Regions from separate parts of the Neisseria sp. 27098_8_158 genome, predicted to be linked through region 1. Evidence: predicted binding sites of a transcription regulator. Region 1 holds the regulator's gene; the other holds the start of a gene.
What was found. The regulator FNR, encoded in region 1, switches genes on or off when oxygen is low (the NO sensors DNR and NnrR bind a similar motif). The targets are predictions, from matches to a motif close to TTGATNNNNATCAA.
Positions count from the first base shown of each region.

Region 2: the regulator FNR is predicted to act here: its motif matches at 2,609-2,622, upstream of pflB (formate C-acetyltransferase).

Region 1 covers NZ_JAPWAZ010000003.1:274,180-286,102, reverse strand. Annotated here, with positions in the region: gene O3681_RS09685 (PepSY-associated TM helix domain-containing protein) at 1-984, opposite strand, end outside; gene greA (transcription elongation factor GreA) at 1,330-1,806, shown strand; gene O3681_RS09675 (DUF4149 domain-containing protein) at 1,905-2,333, shown strand; gene O3681_RS09670 (OmpA family protein) at 2,468-3,229, opposite strand; gene O3681_RS09665 (CysB family HTH-type transcriptional regulator) at 3,672-4,622, shown strand; gene fnr (fumarate/nitrate reduction transcriptional regulator Fnr) at 4,709-5,443, opposite strand; gene hemN (oxygen-independent coproporphyrinogen III oxidase) at 5,605-7,026, shown strand; gene O3681_RS09650 (hypothetical protein) at 7,158-7,490, shown strand; gene O3681_RS09645 (DUF1289 domain-containing protein) at 7,841-8,086, shown strand; gene O3681_RS09640 (TraB/GumN family protein) at 8,125-9,111, shown strand; gene O3681_RS09635 (ornithine carbamoyltransferase) at 9,208-10,203, opposite strand; gene O3681_RS09630 (methylated-DNA--[protein]-cysteine S-methyltransferase) at 10,338-11,093, opposite strand; gene dapE (succinyl-diaminopimelate desuccinylase) at 11,192-11,923, opposite strand, start outside.
Region 2 covers NZ_JAPWAZ010000001.1:629,959-636,973, forward strand. Annotated here, with positions in the region: gene pflA (pyruvate formate lyase 1-activating protein) at 1-69, opposite strand, end outside; gene pflB (formate C-acetyltransferase) at 209-2,494, opposite strand; gene O3681_RS03060 (adenylosuccinate synthase) at 2,797-4,095, opposite strand; gene O3681_RS03065 (ATP phosphoribosyltransferase regulatory subunit) at 4,139-5,296, opposite strand; gene O3681_RS03070 (outer membrane protein assembly factor BamD) at 5,618-6,421, opposite strand; gene rluD (23S rRNA pseudouridine(1911/1915/1917) synthase RluD) at 6,420-7,015, shown strand, end outside.

The DNA of each region.
Region 1 (11,923 bases):
CATTGAGTCTTGCGACAGCGTCCATACGCCTGTTTTACCTTTAGGCAGGTTCAACTGATAGCGGCCTTTAAAGCCAATTTCACGCGCAAAGCGGTCAACCGTCTCCAACGTCATCGGCTCACTCGGATTAATGCCGTTTTCGCCCATTGTCGTACCGGAAACCGGCATAGGCGTCAGCTCCAAAATCCACGGTACTTCTTTAGATTTACCGTCATTCAGCACATCACCATGGGTTGGTACGGAAGATACCGGATTAGGCTCCACGCCCCATTTACCCGCAGGAAATTGGCTCCACGCCTGAACCACTTTACCGCCCCAAATACCTGCCCAAGCAATACCTGACAGACAGAACAGCAATAAAATCAAAGAAACCCAAGAGCCAAATGCACCGTGCAGGTTGCGCCACCAAGAACGACCTTTGCCTGCTTTAGGCAAAAAAACAGCCTTCAGACTACGCTGTTTTATCCACCACAAATAAATACCGGTCACAATCATGATGATGGTTAGCGACGCAGCGGTTTCCAACAGGTAGTCCCCTGTCTCCCCAATCATAATATCGCCGTGGATTTCATCCATCGTGTGATACCAGCCTTGACCGCGTGGCATCGTATTCACGACTTTTGCCGTATAGGGATCAACGGCAACCATAGTGGCTTTATCGTCATTGTTTACGCGGAATACGGCAACCATATCATCTGCGCGCGGCGCAATATACTGCACTACAGAAGCAGTTTCCGGATTCACAAACTGTCTGGCAGCTTCAGCCTGAGCCGACAAAGGCTGAACCACTGCCTGCGGCGTAACATGTATGCGTTCGCCTTCTTTACCGGTGATATTGGCAAATAGCAGCATTCCCAACCCTGTAACAGCCAGCAGGGTTAAAAACGGCGCAACCAAAAGCCCGGCATAAAAATGCCATCGCCAAACAGTCAAATAACGGCGGTTAGCCTGTTGTTCATTTTGGGAAGTTGGTTTTGTTTCCATATATTCTCTTTATATAATTAGATAAGACTAATCCTTAAGGATTATTAGCGAACATTTTAATCAAAACCATTCATTTAAGAAACCGTTTTTCCCATGCAGCTTTGAAATACTTCAATATTTAGTTTTCAGGTCGTCTGAAAAAACAAAATAGAACAGAAAACAACACTTTACTGAAAATCCGTTTTAATCATTGCGGTTTCGGCAGAATTTGGTAGAATACAGGCATTACTTATTTATTCATCAAGCCGCCAAGCTTTGGCGGCTTGTATTTTTATTTCCAATCCGGCTACCGCGCGTGGCCGGATAAAATTTTAAAAGCATCATCATGCTTTCATGGAGAACTCAATGCAAAAAATCCCTTTGACCGTTCGTGGTGCAGAATTGTTGAAACAAGAACTTCAACACCTCAAAAGCGTAGCACGTCCAGAAGTCATTGAAGCCATCGCCGAAGCACGTTCGCACGGCGACTTGTCTGAAAACGCAGAATACGAAGCCGCCAAAGAGCGTCAAGGCTTTATCGAAGGCCGCATCGCCGAGTTGGAACACAAACTCTCTATGGCGCACATCATCAACCCTGCCGAAATCCACGCCGAAGGCAAAATCGTATTCGGCACAACTGTGACACTGGAAGATTTGGAAACTGAAGAACAAGTTACCTACCAAATCGTCGGTGAAGATGAAGCAGACATCAAAGAACGCAAAATCTACGTTGGCTCCCCCATTGCCCGCGCCCTAATCGGCAAAGAAGAAGGCGATATTGCAGAAGTTCAAGCACCCGGTGGCGTGCGTGAATATGACATCATTGCCGTGCAATATATTTAAATAAACAAAAGGCCGTCTGAAAACATTTTCAGACGGCCTTTTGCTGTACCTAAAAACACCATAATTAAAGAAAATAAAATCTTCCCAGGAGAAGCATAATGAATCTACTATACAAAATTATCCACACCGCTGCCGCCATGTGGCTTGGTATGCAGCTGACAGCAGGCTATGTTACCGCCCCTATCCTGTTTCGCCTCCTGCCCAAAATACAGGCGGGAGAAATTGCCGGCATTTTGTTTGCCATTACAGCACTATGTGGCTTAGTTATTTTTGGTGCAGCCTATGCCTTTTTCAGAAAACAGCTGGCCTCACTTTCTTGGTGGATATTGGTGCTTTGGCTACTCTTAGCCTGCAACCATCTTTTGGTTACACCGGTTATCGAGGCACACAAGTACGGTCTGGATAACTGGCTACTGTCCCTAGTAGGTGGAACATTCGGCGTTTGGCACGGCTTATCCAATATCATCTTTTTGATTTGTACAATACTGGCAGCCATCTGCGTATGGAAATGGCCCAAGTCAAACTAATCTGTCTTAATAAAAGGCCGTCTGAAAATAAATCTTTCAGACGGCCTTTTATTTTGAATCATGAATTTCCTGATTATTCAAATATAAGCCATAAAAAATGCCCTGCATATTGCAGGGCATTTTTCACAAACCGATTAAGGTTTAGCGTAACCGTGAACGCCATTGTAAGGAGCTGGGATCCAACCTTCATCAGTAGCAGGCAATTCGCCTTGACCTTCGATAGTTTGGCCTGGAGCAACTTGACGAGTAACAACGCTGCGGATTTTAACGTCAACGCGGCGGTCAGGCTCGATACAAGCGATAAGAGCAGCACGTTTCTTAGCTTTAGAAACTTTTTTGCCCAGTTTAGCAACTTCAGCTTCACAAGTAGCAGTCATTTGAGCTTGAGATTCGCCCAGACCTACTACAGAGATTTTGCTAGAAGCAACGCCACGGCCTACCAAGTAGTTAGCCACTACGTTAGCACGACGCTCAGACAGAGCTTGGTTGTATTGCTCAGAACCCATGAAGTCAGTGTGACCTTCAACACGTACAGTTTGTACGCTTTCGTTGCTCAGGCGTTGAGCCAAAGCGTTCAGGTTTTCTTGAGCTTCAGGACGCAGGTTGTCTTTGTCGAAGCCGAACAGAGTTTTAGAAGACAGGGAAACAGTTTCATCAACATACTCAGGAGCTTGTTGTACAGGAGCAACTGCTTCGCGGTCACCACATTCAACACGGCCTTGGGTAGCTTTGTCGAAGTAGGTGTCTTTCCAGCATTCGCCGTAGTTGTTACGGACGATTTCTTGAGATTGGCTGCTTACGACGTAGCCGTGTTTGGTGTGCGCTTCACTTGCCATTGCAGTGCCTGAAGCAACCAATGCAACGAACAATGCGCTTAATTTCAGCTGTTTGGTCATTTTATTCCCTCATCAAATTGTTATGCGGCGGACTAGGAAAGCAACCGCTGCAAAGTACCAATATACAGGCCGCAGTATCAAAACAGCGGCAAATCGGATATATCAGGTTGCACTATAAAGAAGCGCAAGGCAAACTGTCAATACTCGATGCCTTCAAACAATTATGAAGTGCCTGCTTCCTAGTAGTTAATCATGCCGAAAAATCAATCTTGTGTCATTAATTTAGGGCAAAATCAGCCAATTCACCCGCCCCAAGTTGTACAAAAACAACAAAACTTCATCCCCCTTTCATTCACAGATTTCCTGTTTTCATATCATTAAAAGATATTTTCATTAAAAACAAGCGTTTTCAAAACTCAGGGCAAAACCGGGCAAAATATGTTAAATTACAGACCGTTTGTCGCACAAAATCCACAATAACAACGTATCCGATACTGCTACCATGAAACTGCAACAATTACGTTACGCCCTTGAAGTTTACCGGCACAATCTGAATGTCTCCGAGGCTGCCGATGCGCTTTTTACATCCCAACCCGGCATTTCCAAACAAATCCGCCTGCTTGAAGAAGAATTGGGTATCCAAATTTTTATCCGCAGCGGCAAGCGTGTGGTTTCCGTTTCGCAACCGGGCAAAGCCGTATTAGAGATTTCGGAACGAATTTTACGTGATGTACAAAACATTAAAAATATCGGCAGCGAGTTTACCGATCACGACAGCGGCTCGCTGACCATCGCGACAACGCATACCCAGGCGCGTTATGCCTTGCCCACAATCGTTGCGGAATTTGTCAAAAACTACCCTAAAGTCAATTTGACCATCAAACAAGGCAGCCCTTCTGCCATTGCGCAAATGGTCAGCAGCGGCGAAGCGGATTTGGCAATTATTACTGAACGTATTGACGATCATCCCGAGTTGGGCAAACTGCCCTGCTATGAATGGAACCATGCCGTCATTGTTCCGCACGACCACCCTCTTTTGGACTGCCGCAATCCTTTAAGCCTTGAAGATTTGGCTTCTTTTCCGCTGGTTACTTACGAATTTGCTTTTAATTCCGGCAGCAGCATTGCGCGTACATTTAATAAAGCGCATATTGAGCAACCTGATGTTGCCTTATCGGCTGCCGATACGGATGTATTGAAGACGTATGTTCGCTTAGGCTTGGGTGTTGGTTTGATGGCCAAAATGGCGTACGATCCCGCGGTCGATCAAGATTTACAGCTGATTGATGCGGCGCACTTATTTGAACCGTCGCCCACTTGGATAGCCTTACGCTCGGATACTTACCTGCGCGGTTATACCTATGATTTTATACAGATGTTTGCACCGAAACTGACCCGTGAAGCAGTTGACCGCATTCTGTACACGCCGGTTGTTGAAGATTTTTCAATTTAACATCTAACTATAACTTGCGTAACTTAACAATTATTCTTTAATTCTTGTTAAAAAGGCCGTCTGAAATATTTCAGACGGCCTAAGATTCAGATAGCGTGCGAACAACCAGAAACCATTTTCTTCAAGGTTGTCGCATCTAAGATTTTGATGTGCTTGTGTTCAACAGAAATCAAGCCTTCATGATGGAATTTAGACAAGGTGCGGCTGACTGTTTCCAGTTTCAGCCCCAAATAGCTGCCGATTTCCTCACGCGACATCCGCAAGATAAAATCATTAGCGGCAAAGCCTCGTGAATAGAGACGCTGGGATAGGTTGAGCAAGAATGCCGCCAATCGCTCTTCAGCGCGCATATTGCCCAAAAGCAGCATAACGCCCTGATCTCGGACAATTTCGCGGCTCATCAAGCGGAAAAAGTGAGAACGAAGACTGGGAATATCCTGTCCAAGTTCTTCAATATGTGTAAACGGAAGCTCGCATACTTCGCTGTCTTCCAAAGCCACAGCATCACAGCTGTGAATATGGGAACAAATCCCATCCATACCGATCAGCTCGCCCGACATAAAAAAGCCGGTTACCTGATCTCGTCCATCTTGGCTGGCGACTGTTGTCTTAAAGAAGCCTGCACGGATGGCAAACAAAGAGGTAAACGGCTCGCCGGCACGGAACAGGTATTCACCTTTTTTCAGACGGCGGCTTTGACGAATAACCGCATCTAATTGTGAAAATTCGTTAGGCATTAGTCCGACAGGCAAACACAGTTCTCGTAAAGAACATGTGGAACACAAGGTTTTCATTTGATGTGTTGCATTGTGTGTAGCCATAACGCACCTTTAATTTGCTTAATTTTCTCAACCCCTGATGAAGCCGAATAACTATTGACCCAAGTCAAAGTTGGCATATCATTATCAGGCATTCTACCAAACTATCGAAATTTTGACTAAAATTTTCCCTAATTTCCTTACTTTATACTACAAGCCCAACCATGAAAATCATCCCCATCTCAAATAACACCAACACAAACAATGAATTACCGGAATTTGACCGTGAATTGATTGCCAGTTTGCCATCAAGCGGTCCTCGCTATACCTCCTATCCGACCGCCGACCGCTTCCATGAAGGCTTTAAAGAAGCCGAATATATCCAAGCTTTAAACCTGCGCAACATGGGCGCGCTCAACAAACCCCTTTCGCTCTACATCCACATCCCCTTCTGCAATACCATCTGCTACTACTGCGGCTGCAACAAAATTATTACCAAAGACAAAAGCCGTGCCGATGCCTATATCCAGTATCTGGAAAAAGAAATGGAATTGCTGGCACCGCATTTAGGCGGACGACACCAGCTTGCGCAACTCCACTTCGGCGGCGGCACGCCCACATTCCTAAGCGACGACCAACTCGAACGCGTCTTCGAAATGATCCGCAAATACTTCCAGCTGATTCCCAACGGCGAATACTCCATCGAAATCGACCCGCGCAAAGTCAGCCGCGAAACCGTCCTCAAACTGGGCAAACTCGGTTTCAACCGCATGAGTGTCGGTATTCAAGACTTTGACCCTAAAGTGCAGGAAGCCGTCAACCGCATTCAAAGTTATGAAGAAACCAAAGAAGTGATTGATGCCGCGCGTGAAGCCGGGTTTAAATCGGTCAGCGTCGATTTGATTTACGGCCTGCCGCACCAAAACACCGAAAGCATCAAAACCACCATCGACACGGTCTTGTCCCTCGACCCCGACCGCCTCGCCCTCTACCACTACGCCCACCTGCCACATATCTTCAAACCGCAACGCCGTATCGACACCAATGTCGTCCCCGGCAGCGAAGAAAAACTCGATATGCTGCAATATTGCGTTCAAACCCTGACCGAGCGCGGCTACGTTTTCATCGGTATGGACCACTTTGCCAAACCTGATGATGAACTCTCCATCGCCCTCAAAGAAGGCTTCCTGCAACGCAACTTCCAAGGCTACTCGACCTATGCCGACTGCGACTTGGTGGCGATCGGCGTCTCCTCTATCGGCAAAATCGGCAGCACCTACTCCCAAAACGAGCGCGACATCGATGCCTATTACGCCGCACTCGATGCCGGACATCTACCGATTATGCGCGGCTACCAGCTTAATCAAGACGACATTCTGCGCCGCAACATCATTCAGGATTTGATGTGCCGCTTCTCGCTTGATTATCAAATTTACGAAAGCGTGTTCGGCATTCCGTTTAGCCGCTATTTTGTAGCGGAACTGGAAGATATGAAACAACTGGAAACCCTCGGTCTGGTCCGCCTCAAACCGCACGGTCTGACCGTTACACCGAAGGGCCGTTTCTTGATCCGCAACATCGCCATGGTGTTCGACTACCATTTGCGCCATAAAGAAACCAAAGCCAAATACTCGCAAACCGTATAAACAGGAATGGAAAAGGTCGTCTAAAAATTTTCAGACGACCTTTGTTTTTATTTTCAATACTTTCGGGTAACATAAAACCATATTTTCCGCTTTATCAGAATTCAAAGTTAATTTGTATAGGCGCGTATCCTATGGTTACCGAACAGCAAAACGATATCCTCAGCATCAATCAAGTACAGCTTCTCCTTGCTGAAAAACGCACGGCACTTGCTATCATGCGTACAGGTATTGCCGTTTTCGCACTCCCTTTGTCTATTTTCAGTGCGCTGATTGCGACATCGAAATGGTATGAGGCCGTTGATGTTTGGCCTTTGCTCGTACTGGTCAGTCTGATGAACATCAGTTTGATTTTTTTCTCGGTCTATCTGATTACCCGCTCGCTCCGTAGAATGCACCAATACGACCGAATGATTGCCGATATCAAATACAACAACCAGTCTTTGCGTAAACTGATTAAGTCATAAAGTGCAAATAGTTGGAGCTGGGCATAAGGTCGTCTGAAAATCAAAATATAGAGGAACTCTAGATTTGTATTAAAACATGATTCTGCCAAACATACCGTAATTGATCTTGGAGACCTTACTGTACACTTTGCTCCCCCATTTGGAATCGATACGATACCATTGCAGTACAAGATATAATCTGCAATATATTTATGGTTTCTCTTAGGTTTTTTATGCCTAGAACTTATTGAAATGATCAACTCAATTGGATATTAGGAACCCTGCTGGATACACCGATCGTGTTTAGACAAATACGAATGCAGTCTGCAATTTTGGTTTATCCGGTCTCAGGTCTCGAACGCTTTTAAAATATGGAACAACCCGATTTTTTCCCCATCCCCAGTCCCTGTATAGGTGTCTGCGAAGCCAATGCCAAAGGTTATTGCAAAGGCTGCCTGCGCAGCCGGGAAGAGCGCCTGTACTGGCTCCAGATGACCGACAGCCAAAAGCATCAAGTCATGCACCTTCTATCCCTCAGGAAAGCCAAAATCCGCAACCGCAAAACAGAAAAGCCCGACACGGGCGAACATCCGGTTCAAAACCTGCTCGATTTCTAAATTGCCCTTGCCTACCGCACACCACAATAAGGAAAAACATGAAAAAACTGCTTGCCTGCCTGCTGATACCATTTACCGCCCTCGCCTTGGGCACCTGCAAACCCGCCGCGACCTCACCCGAAAGCAAACCTGCCGAACTTAACTGGCAGCAGCCTAAACTGACCAGCAATGTCTGGAAAATCAGCAAAGAAGGCCAACCCGATTCCTACCTGCTCGGCACCATCCACATGGGGCAAACCAATCAAACCTTATCTTCCGATGCAGTCAAACTATTGCAATCTGCCGACCAACTGACGACAGAAGTTGATGCATTGCCGGACAGCAGTCCGGAAACAAAAAAAATGTATCAAAAATACTTCAAAGAAGTCATGAGTACCGAACCGCTCAGCCGCAAGCTTGGCAAAACAGATTTCCGTCTTTTACAAGAAATCTATTCACAAAATGAAGAAAGCCGACACATTGCCAAAATTGCCGACAAACTCCACCCGTGGGCAGCATTGGTTTTTGCCGGCAGCGCATTTCCCCAAGGATATAGCGCAGAAACCGGTGCAGATATGTTGCTGACCAACGCAGCAGTCAATATCAACAAACCGCGTGGTTCATTAGAAAGCTTGGACGATGTTACCGCGATCTTCAAAGCACAGCCTGAAGAGACCATGCTCAACTTTCTGAAAGCCAGCATTAAAACCAATAAAGAAGAAACCGAAGATATCAAAAAACTCCATCAAGCCTATTCAGACGGCCGCTTTGAAGAACTCATTCCACTTTTGGAAGAAACCGAACAGCGCACCCTCAAACGTGTTGATGCTAAATATGCCAAAAACATGTCCGATTGGCTGAAAAACGACCTCCTGATCCGCCGCAACTTGGCATGGCTACCTGAAATCCGCAAGCAATCGGCCAAACAAAGCACCCTCTTTGCTGTCGGCATTGCCCATTTACCCAGCGAAAAAGGCTTAATCGAACTGCTACGTAAAGAAGGCTATCAAGTAACGCCCGAACCCAAAGTTCTGATTTGGCAATAAACCCAATCAAACAACAAGGCCGTCTGAAAGTCTTTCTTTCAGACGGCCTTTATTTAATCTCTATTAAATGAAGCTGTAAGCAATGTTGAGACAAAATCAATCGCCCAATGCCGCTACCATCACCGCTTTAATCGTGTGCATCCGGTTTTCTGCCTGATCAAACACAATGCTGGCTTCGCTTTCAAAGACTTCTTCCGTTACCTCCACACCATTCAGGCCGAATGTCTCATAAATCCATTCGCCGACTTTGGTTTCGCGATTATGGAAAGCAGGCAGGCAATGCATAAACTTGACTTGCGGATTTTCAGCCGCGGCCATTAATTCGGGCGTAACTCGGTAATCTTTCAGCAAATCGATACGTTCCTGCCATGCCTCTTTAGGCTCACCCATGCTGACCCACACATCGGTATGGATAAAATCCACGCCTTTCACGGCTTCTTTCACATTCTCCGTCAACAGAATCCGTCCACCGGTCTCTTTGGCAACAGCCTGCACCGTCTCGATAATGTTTTCAGACGGCCACAAACTTTTCGGCGCACCGATACGCACGTCCATGCCCAGTTTCGCAGCCAACACCAGCAACGAATTGGCCATGTTGTAACGCGCATCGCCGACATAGGCAAACGCAATTTGGTTCAAAGGCTTATTGCTATGCTCGCGCATCGTCAGCGCATCAGCGAGCATTTGAGTCGGGTGGAACTCATTGGTCAAACCGTTGAACACAGGCACGCCTGCATATTTGGCCAGTTCTTCCACCACATCCTGTCCAAAGCCGCGATATTCGATACCGTCAAACATCCGCCCCAAAACACGCGCCGTATCCTTAATGCTTTCCTTATGCCCGATTTGGCTGGCAGACGGCTCCAGATAAGTTACCCCTGCACCTTGATCACGTGCGGCCACTTCAAACGCGCAACGGGTGCGGGTTGATGTTTTCTCGAAAATCAGAGCAATGTTTTTCCCCTTCATCCGCTGCACTTCGCGCCCTGCTTTTTTAGCAGCCTTCAATTCGGCTGCAAGGTCGAGATAGGTGGTAATTTCTTCCGGCGTAAAATCCAAAAGTTTTAAAAAATGGCGGTTTTTCAGGCTCATGTCTTATTTCTCTTTTTCTAGCGTGGGCATTGCCCAACATTTTTCTCCATGCAGATTTTTCCGGGCTTCCCCGACCTTCTGCTACTCAATTTTTCAGCGTGCGAAGCCTGCCCCTAATGCAGCCTCTTATCCTCTCAAAACAAGGCCGTCTGAACCTCGCCTCGCTCCAAGGCAAGCAACGATTGTTTGCGGTTCAAACCGCCTGCGTAGCCGGTCAGCTTACCGTCGCTACCGATAACGCGGTGGCAGGGAATCAAGATAGACACCTTGTTCTGCCCGTTTGCAGCGGCAACGGCACGAATGGCTTTAGGATTACCCAACTGTTGCGCCTGCTCCTTGTAGCTGCGCGTTTCGCCGTAAGGAATGGTCAGCAGTGCATTCCATACCTGCTGCTGAAAGGCTGTACCTATCGTTTCCAAAGGTGTCGCAAAAACTTTCAGACGGCCTTGGAAGTATAAATCCAATTCTTGGCGTAAAAGTTGCGTTTGCTCATTTTCTTGAAAAATAAACTGCCCACGCAAAGCTTTTTGGACAGCCATGATTTCCTGTTCCATATGTTTCTGCCCGACAAATTCCAGCAGACACAAACCCTTACTGCCGAACACCGCCAACATCTCGCCCAACGACGTGGCAACCGCGGCCGCAGTCAGTTCGTTCGGACTATCAGGATAACGCGTTTCCAACAGACGGATGGCTCGGCGGATACGGACATATTCTTCGGGCGTGCAGCCGATACGGTCAATAAAATCCTGCTCGAACTGCTTGGCTTCGTGTTCCGTCAAACATTCATACATCAGGGTTTCGAGGTCGGTGGGAAAATAGGTTTCCAGTCGCTCGCGGATTTCATTCCACTTTAATGGAAGCTCGTTTAAAGAAGGCAGAGTAATCATATTTTGCCTTGTTCAATTATCGATAACTTAAGAGAAAACCGAAAGAGCAAAAGAATCGTATCGCCCTATCGTTTTTCAAAGCCTATGGTACGGCCTTTTCACTTCAACAGGCGTTTCAATATACCTTCATACACCGCCGACAACTTCGGAATATCGTCCAGCCGCACGTTTTCATTGATTTGGTGGATGGTCGCGTTAGACGGGCCTAACTCGATGAGTTCTTTGGCAATGGCTTTGATGAAGCGTCCGTCCGAAGTGCCGCCGGTGGTGGACAATTCGGCCTCAACACCACAAATCTCGGCAATGGCTTCGCGTGCCACGTCGGTCAGTTTTCCTGCCTGAGTTAAAAACGGCTGACCTGAGCAAGACCACTGCAAATCGTATTGCACGCCGTGCTTGTCCAAAATGGCGTGGACGCGTTGTTTCAGCTCTTCTTCGGTGGACTCGGTAGAGAAACGGAAATTGAATTTGACGTTCAGCTCGCCCGGAATGACGTTGGTCGCGCCTGTGCCGCCGTTGATATTGGAAATCTGGAAACTGGTCGGCGGGAAGTATTCGTTGCTTTCGTCCCAGACTTCCTGCGTTAACTCTAACAAGGCCGGTGCAAAAGTATGGACGGGATTGATTGCCAAATGCGGATAGGCAATATGGCCTTGCTTGCCTTTGACAGTCAGATTGCCCGACAGCGAGCCGCGCCGGCCGTTTTTAATCATATCGCCCAATTTGTCCACGGCGGTCGGTTCGCCGACGATGCAGTAGTCGATAAGCTCGTCGCGCGCTTTCAACACATCGACGACTTTGGTCGTGCCGTCCAGCGCGTCGCCCTCTTC
Region 2 (7,015 bases), on a different contig from region 1:
GCCGTTATAGTGACGGTGGCCAAGGTTTTTCAGTTCCGGCTCGGGAGTGATGGCAAAAGTCGTGGACATAATGTTCGGCTCAAAAATAATTTTGCTGATGTGAATTGTACGATAATAAAGGCCGTCTGAACATTTCAGACGGCCTTGGAGCTTTGTTTCAAAACAAACCAAATGCAAATTTAACTTCTGGTTTGTTTCGCCACCCGGATTACATGGTTTCTGTGAACGTACGGGTAATCACGTCAAGCTGTTGTTCGCGGGTCAACGAGTTGAAGCGAACCGCATAACCGGACACACGAATGGTCAACTGCGGATATTTCTCCGGATTGTGCATCGCATCTTCCAAAGTCTCGCGATTCAAAACGTTGACGTTCAAGTGTTGACCACCTTCCAAAATACCGTCTTCATGGTGAAAATAACCGTCCATCAAACCGGCAAGGTTGCGTTCGCGAGAATGCTCGTCTTTACCCAACGCGCCAGGAATAATGGAGAAGGTATAAGAAATACCGTCTTTTGCAAACTCAAATGGCAGTTTGGCTACGGAAGTCAATGAAGCGACTGCACCGTTGACGTCACGGCCGTGCATCGGATTTGCACCCGGACCAAACGGAGCGCCTGCACGGCGGCCGTCCGGAGTATTACCGGTTTTCTTACCGTAAACAACGTTGGAAGTAATGGTCAACACAGACTGAGTCGGAGTAGCGTTGCGGTAAGTTTTGTGGGTTGCCACTTTTTTCATGAAGCGTTCAACCAAATCGCAGGCGATATCATCAACGCGGTCGTCGTTGTTACCGAATTGTGGGTATTCGCCTTCGATTTCGAAGTCGACGGCAATGCCATTTTCATCGCGAATCGGTTTCACTTTGGCGTACTTAATGGCGGACAATGAGTCGGCAGCCACAGACAAACCGGCGATACCACATGCCATCGTACGGATCACATCACGGTCATGCAATGCCATCAACGCGGCTTCGTAGCTGTATTTGTCGTGCATGTAGTGAATAATGTTCAGCGCGGTAACGTATTGGGTTGCCAACCAATCCATGAATTTGTCCATGCGCTCAAAGACAGTGTCGTAGTCCAAAACTTCGTCCATAATCGGCTCGGTTTTCGGACCAACTTGCTCTTTAGATTTCTCGTCCACGCCGCCGTTGATTGCGTACAGCAGAGTTTTAGCCAAGTTAGCACGTGCGCCGAAGAACTGCATTTGTTTGCCGACCACCATCGGGCTGACGCAGCAGGCAATGGCGTAGTCGTCGCTATTGAAGTCAGGGCGCATCAAATCGTCGTTTTCGTATTGGATGGACGAAGTATCGATGGATACTTTGGCGCAGAATTCTTTAAAGCCTTGCGGCAGTTGTTCTGACCACAATACAGTGATGTTTGGCTCAGGAGACGGGCCCATGTTGTACAGGGTATGCAGCACGCGGAAGTTGGTGCGTGTTACCAAGGTACGGCCGTCCAAACCCATACCGCCGATAGATTCGGTTGCCCAAATCGGGTCGCCGGAGAAGAGTTGGTCGTATTCCGGCGTACGCAGGAAACGGACCATACGCAGTTTCATCACCAAGTGGTCAATGAATTCTTGCGCTTGGGTTTCGGTAATCACACCGTTTTTCAGGTCGCGTTCGATGTAAATATCCAAGAATGAAGATACACGGCCGAAGGACATCGCTGCGCCGTTTTGAGATTTAACGGCAGCGAGGTAGGCAAAGTAAGTCCATTGGATGGCTTCTTGTGCATTTTTTGCAGGGCCGGAAATGTCGTAGCCGTAAGAAGCCGCCATTTCTTTCATTTGACCCAAGGCTTTGTATTGTTCGTTGATTTCTTCACGACGGCGGATCACTTCTTCCAAGTCCACACCGTTTTCCAAATCGGCTTGCAGTGAGTTGAACTGGTTGAGTTTGTCTTTCATCAAGAAGTCGATACCGTACAATGCAACACGACGGTAGTCGCCGATAATACGGCCGCGGCCATAAGCATCCGGCAGGCCTGTAATCACACCTGATTTACGGCAGCGGCGGATGTCGGGCGTATAAACGTCAAATACGCCTTGGTTGTGGGTTTTGCGATATTTGGTGAAAATTTCGCTGACTTCAGGATTCAATTCAACGTTGTACACTTTGCACGCATCTTGTACCATTTTCAAACCGCCAAACGGCATGATAGAGCGTTTCAAAGGCTCGTCTGTTTGCAGGCCGACGATGGTTTCCAAATCTTTGTCGATATAGCCTGGAGCATGGCTGGTAATACCGGATACGATTTGCGCGTCGATTTTATACGGCTCATGCGTACGGTTTTCAACCTTGATGCCTTCCATCACTTCCGCCCACAGTTTGGTTGTGGCTTCGGTTGCTGGTGCCAAGAAAGAGGCATCGCCTTCATATGGCATGTAGTTTTTTTGAATAAAATCGCGGACATCTACGTTGGTTTCCCAGTTACCACCGACAAAACCTTCCCAAGCGGCTGGACGTTGCTGAACATCATTTGACATATCAAGCTCCTAATTTTATTGAAAATATAGACTGTAAATTTTCTGAAAGGATAACATCAATACCCATTTATTTACAGGGGTTTTTATGAAATAAAATTACAGATTTGGTTTTTCTTGATTTACGTCAATGAGAATAATTGTTACTTAGCACTACATCTCACTTTCCAAACATTCGTACTTAAAAACAGCGTAAAATACAAAATTCAGCCCTGAAGACAGGTGTTCTTCAGGGCTGAATTTTTATTGCATTTTATATAAAAGGCCGTCTGAAAATTCAGACGGCCTTTTATTCACTTCATCAATTAAGCAAACGGATGGTGCAGAACGATGGTTTCTTCACGATCAGGACCGGTTGAAACAATAGCCACAGGCGCACCGCAAACTTCTTCAATACGTTTCAGATAAGCTTTAGCGTTTTCAGGCAGCTTGTCGTACTCTTTCACACCGAAAGTCGACTCGCTCCAACCCGGCATGGTTTCATAAATCGGTTTGCAGGTTTCTACCGCATCGGAGCCGCAAGGCAGAATGTCAGTTTTGCTGCCATCAGGCAATTCATAACCTACACAGATATTGATGTTTTTAATACCATCCATCACGTCCAGCTTGGTAATGCACATGCCAGAAATGCCGTTAACTTGAATAGAGCGTTTCAGAGCAGCTGCGTCAAACCAGCCACAACGACGCGCACGACCGGTTACAGAACCGAACTCATGGCCGCGCTCTGCCAAACCTGCGCCCACTTCGTCAAACAATTCAGTCGGAAATGGACCGGAACCCACACGGGTGGTATAGGCTTTAACGATACCCAAAACGTAATCCAGCATTTGCGGACCTACGCCTGCACCGGCAGAAGCGGCACCAGCCAAGCAGTTGGAGGAAGTTACAAACGGATAAGTACCGTAGTCGATATCCAGCAACGTACCTTGCGCGCCTTCAAACAACAGGCTTTCGCCTTTGCGGTTTTTCTCGTTCAAAACACGGGAAACATCGGTAATCATCGGCGTAATGCGCGGTGCAACTTTTTCAATGACCGCCATCACGTCTTCAACTTTTACCGGCTCGGCATTGTGCAGGTGTTGCAACTGGACATTGTAATAAGCCAAAACAGCTTCCAGTTTCTCAACCAGTTTTTCAGGGTGCAACAAGTCCACCACGCGAATCGCGCGACGGGCAACTTTATCTTCATAGGCCGGACCGATGCCGCGACCGGTTGTACCAATTTTGCTTTTACCGCGGGAAGCTTCGCGTGCTTGGTCAAGCGCAATGTGGTAAGGCAGAATCAATGGGCAGGTCGGCGCAATTTTCAGACGGCCTTCGACGTTTTTCACACCGGCAGCGTTCAATTCGTCGATTTCACCCAACAATGCTTCAGGAGAAACGACAACACCTGAGCCGATGAAGCAGTCCAAAGTCTCGTGCAAAATGCCGCTTGGAATCAGGCGCAAAATGGTTTTTTTGCCACCGACGACCAAAGTATGGCCGGCATTGTGGCCGCCTTGGAAACGTACTACACCGCTGGTTTCTTCCGCCAGCCAGTCAACAATCTTACCTTTGCCTTCATCACCCCATTGGGCACCGATTACGACAACATTTTTAGCCATAGCCATCTAACCTTATTTCAGATACAAAATTTCAAAATAAAACTCAATCGTTCAAAGCGATTACTTTCCAAACACCGTCTACCTGTTTCAGACGGCCTGTAACCTCTTCCGAACCGTTATAGCCGATACCGTAATCGATAACGACACATTGTCCTTGTTCGCGCAAAGCATCTACCGCTTCTTGAGCCGCAGGCATGTCCTTTACATCGACAGCCACCACGGATTCCCGTCCGATAGCAGGAAGGCGGCCGATGAAGCTGCGCAAATCAAAACTGAATCCGGCCGCAGGACGCGCACGTCCGAAGTATCCGCCCAATCCGTCATACCGTCCGCCGCGTGCCACGGCATCATGACGATTTGAACCATAAGCCGCGTAAAGCAAACCGGTGTGGTAATTATCAACGCGCAATTCCGACAAATCGATATGCACTTTTTGATTTGGGAACGCATCGCATACTGCCTGCAATTCATCCAAGGCCGCACTGACTGCGGACAATTCCGGTAATTTCTCTCTAGCCACAGTCAGCACTTCACGACCGCCATACAATCGGGGCAACAATGAAAACGCTTTTGCCCACATACCGTCAAGTTTCCACTCTTTGACCAACTGGCTGACAGCTTCGGCATCTTTGTCCTGCATCGATGACAGCAGGATTGCCGATTGCTGCTCATCCAAATGCGCGGCATTTGCTAAAGCACGGAATACGCCAATATGGCCCAATGAAAGCAAGACCTCGCCCATGTCGGCGATCTTCATGCTTTTCAGCATCAAATCAATCAATTCGATATCCGCTTCAATGCCTTCCAAGCCGTACATTTCCGCACCCGCCTGCAAAGGTTCGCGCATATTGAGCAATCCGTCAGGACGCGCATGAAGCACCGAACCGGCATAGCATAAACGGTTGATGCCTTGGTTGGCAGAAAGCAAGTGGGCATCAATACGCGCCACCTGCGGCGTAATATCCGCGCGGATACCGAGCTGACGGCCGCTAAGCTGATCAACGACCAAAATGGTTTTCAAAGACAAACCGGCATCGATATGCGTCAATAAGGAATGGCTGTATTCCATCAATGGCGGTTGCACCAATTCATAACCATGCACGCGGAACAAAGCCAACAGCCGCTCACGGGCGCTTTCCAGTTGTCGGGCATTGGTCGGTAACACGTCGGCAACGTGTTCAGGAAGCTGCCAAGACTTCATGAGAATCTACCTCTGTTTTTTTGTAAACATAAAGGGCTGATTAAATTTAAAACCAAATCAGCCTAACGACTGAAATTTTCCTGAATGCATCAATAGCAAATCTGATGCGGCTTCAACAAAACTGATTTTAAATTTAAACAGCCCCTGAGTAACGGCTTCAAACCGTCGAGTTATTAAAATCAGACTTTACCATATTAAAACGAATTTTGCACCCTGTTTACAGAGACCGTAAAAAACATTAAAAACAAAGGCCGTCTGAAAACCAAATGCATAGCTGCATCATTTTCAGACGGCCTTATTCATGCCTGAACAACCCGACGCTTAGCGCCAGTAACGCCACCAAGGCATATCGTCAGATCGCCATTCGTGTTGCAAGAACGGGCTTTGCGGGAAGTTGGTTTCCAAAACGCGACGTGTATCAGCGGCCAGTTGTGGCTTGTCCAGTTTTTTATACGCCAATTCCATCATCGCCAAAGCTTCTTCGACGTAACGGGTATTTTGGTAACGGCTGACAATTTTTTGCGCACGGTTGGCCGCTGCGACATAAGCACCGCGTTTCATGTAATAACGCGCCACAGATATCTCGTTACCACCCAACGCGTCCACCAGCTTGGCCATACGCTCGGTTGCATCGGCAGCGTATTTGCTGTTTGGATAACGTTGCACCAACTCGGCAAACGCCTGATAAGCATCGCGGTTGGCTTTCGGGTCGCGGTCGGACCAGTCTTGGGAAGCCAGCTTATTCAAGAAAGACTGGTCTTCGTTAAACAGGACCAAACCTTTCAAGTACAGCGCGTAGTCCATATTCGGATGTTGCGGATGATGGCGTTGGAAGCGCGCAATGGCAGCCAAAGCTTTTTCCGGCTCATCGTCTTTATAATAGGCATACGCCGTATCCAACTGGGACTGCTGGGCATAGCGGCCGTTTGGAAAACGGGATTCTAAAATTTCGTATAACTTGACAGCTCGCGTATAATTGTTGCTGTTCAATTCGTCTTGCGCTTCGGCATAAAGCTTTTCCACACTCCAATCTTGAGTAATTTGGGCGTCTTTATCGATTGTGCCTTTATTTGCGCAGGCACTCAGTGCCAAACCTAAAGAAACTACTAAAAGAATTTTTTTCATGCAGAATACTTCCTTTGATAACGAAGCCGATTATAGCGATGATTTAGACTTTCCGTCATCCCCTGAAACAGAAAGTTGTGTTAATTTGACCGTTCCGCTCGAAATGGCGGGCGGAAGGCTGGATGCCGTATTGGCCAAACTCATGCCCGACTACTCGCGCAGCCGCCTGAGTTCGTGGATTAAAGAGGGTGCAGTCATTGTAAACGATAAGCCTGCTCAACCCAAAGATAAAATGATAGGCGGTGAATTGATTGCCGTTACGGTACGTCCGAGCGAAGAAAACCTCGCGTTCACGCCCGAACCGATGGATTTGGACATTATTTATGAAGACGATACCGTCATCGTCATCAACAAACCGGCTGGGTTGGTCGTCCATCCTGCCGCAGGCAACTGGAGCGGCACCCTGCTCAACGGCCTATTGGCGCACTGTACGGAATTAAGCCAAGTGCCTCGTGCGGGCATCGTACACCGTTTGGACAAAGAAACCAGCGGTCTGATGGTGGTCGCCAAGACCCTGCCGGCGCAAAACTCATTGGTTCAACAGCTTCAAGAGCGCACAGTCAAACGCATTTACCGTGCCGTTGCCAACGGCAT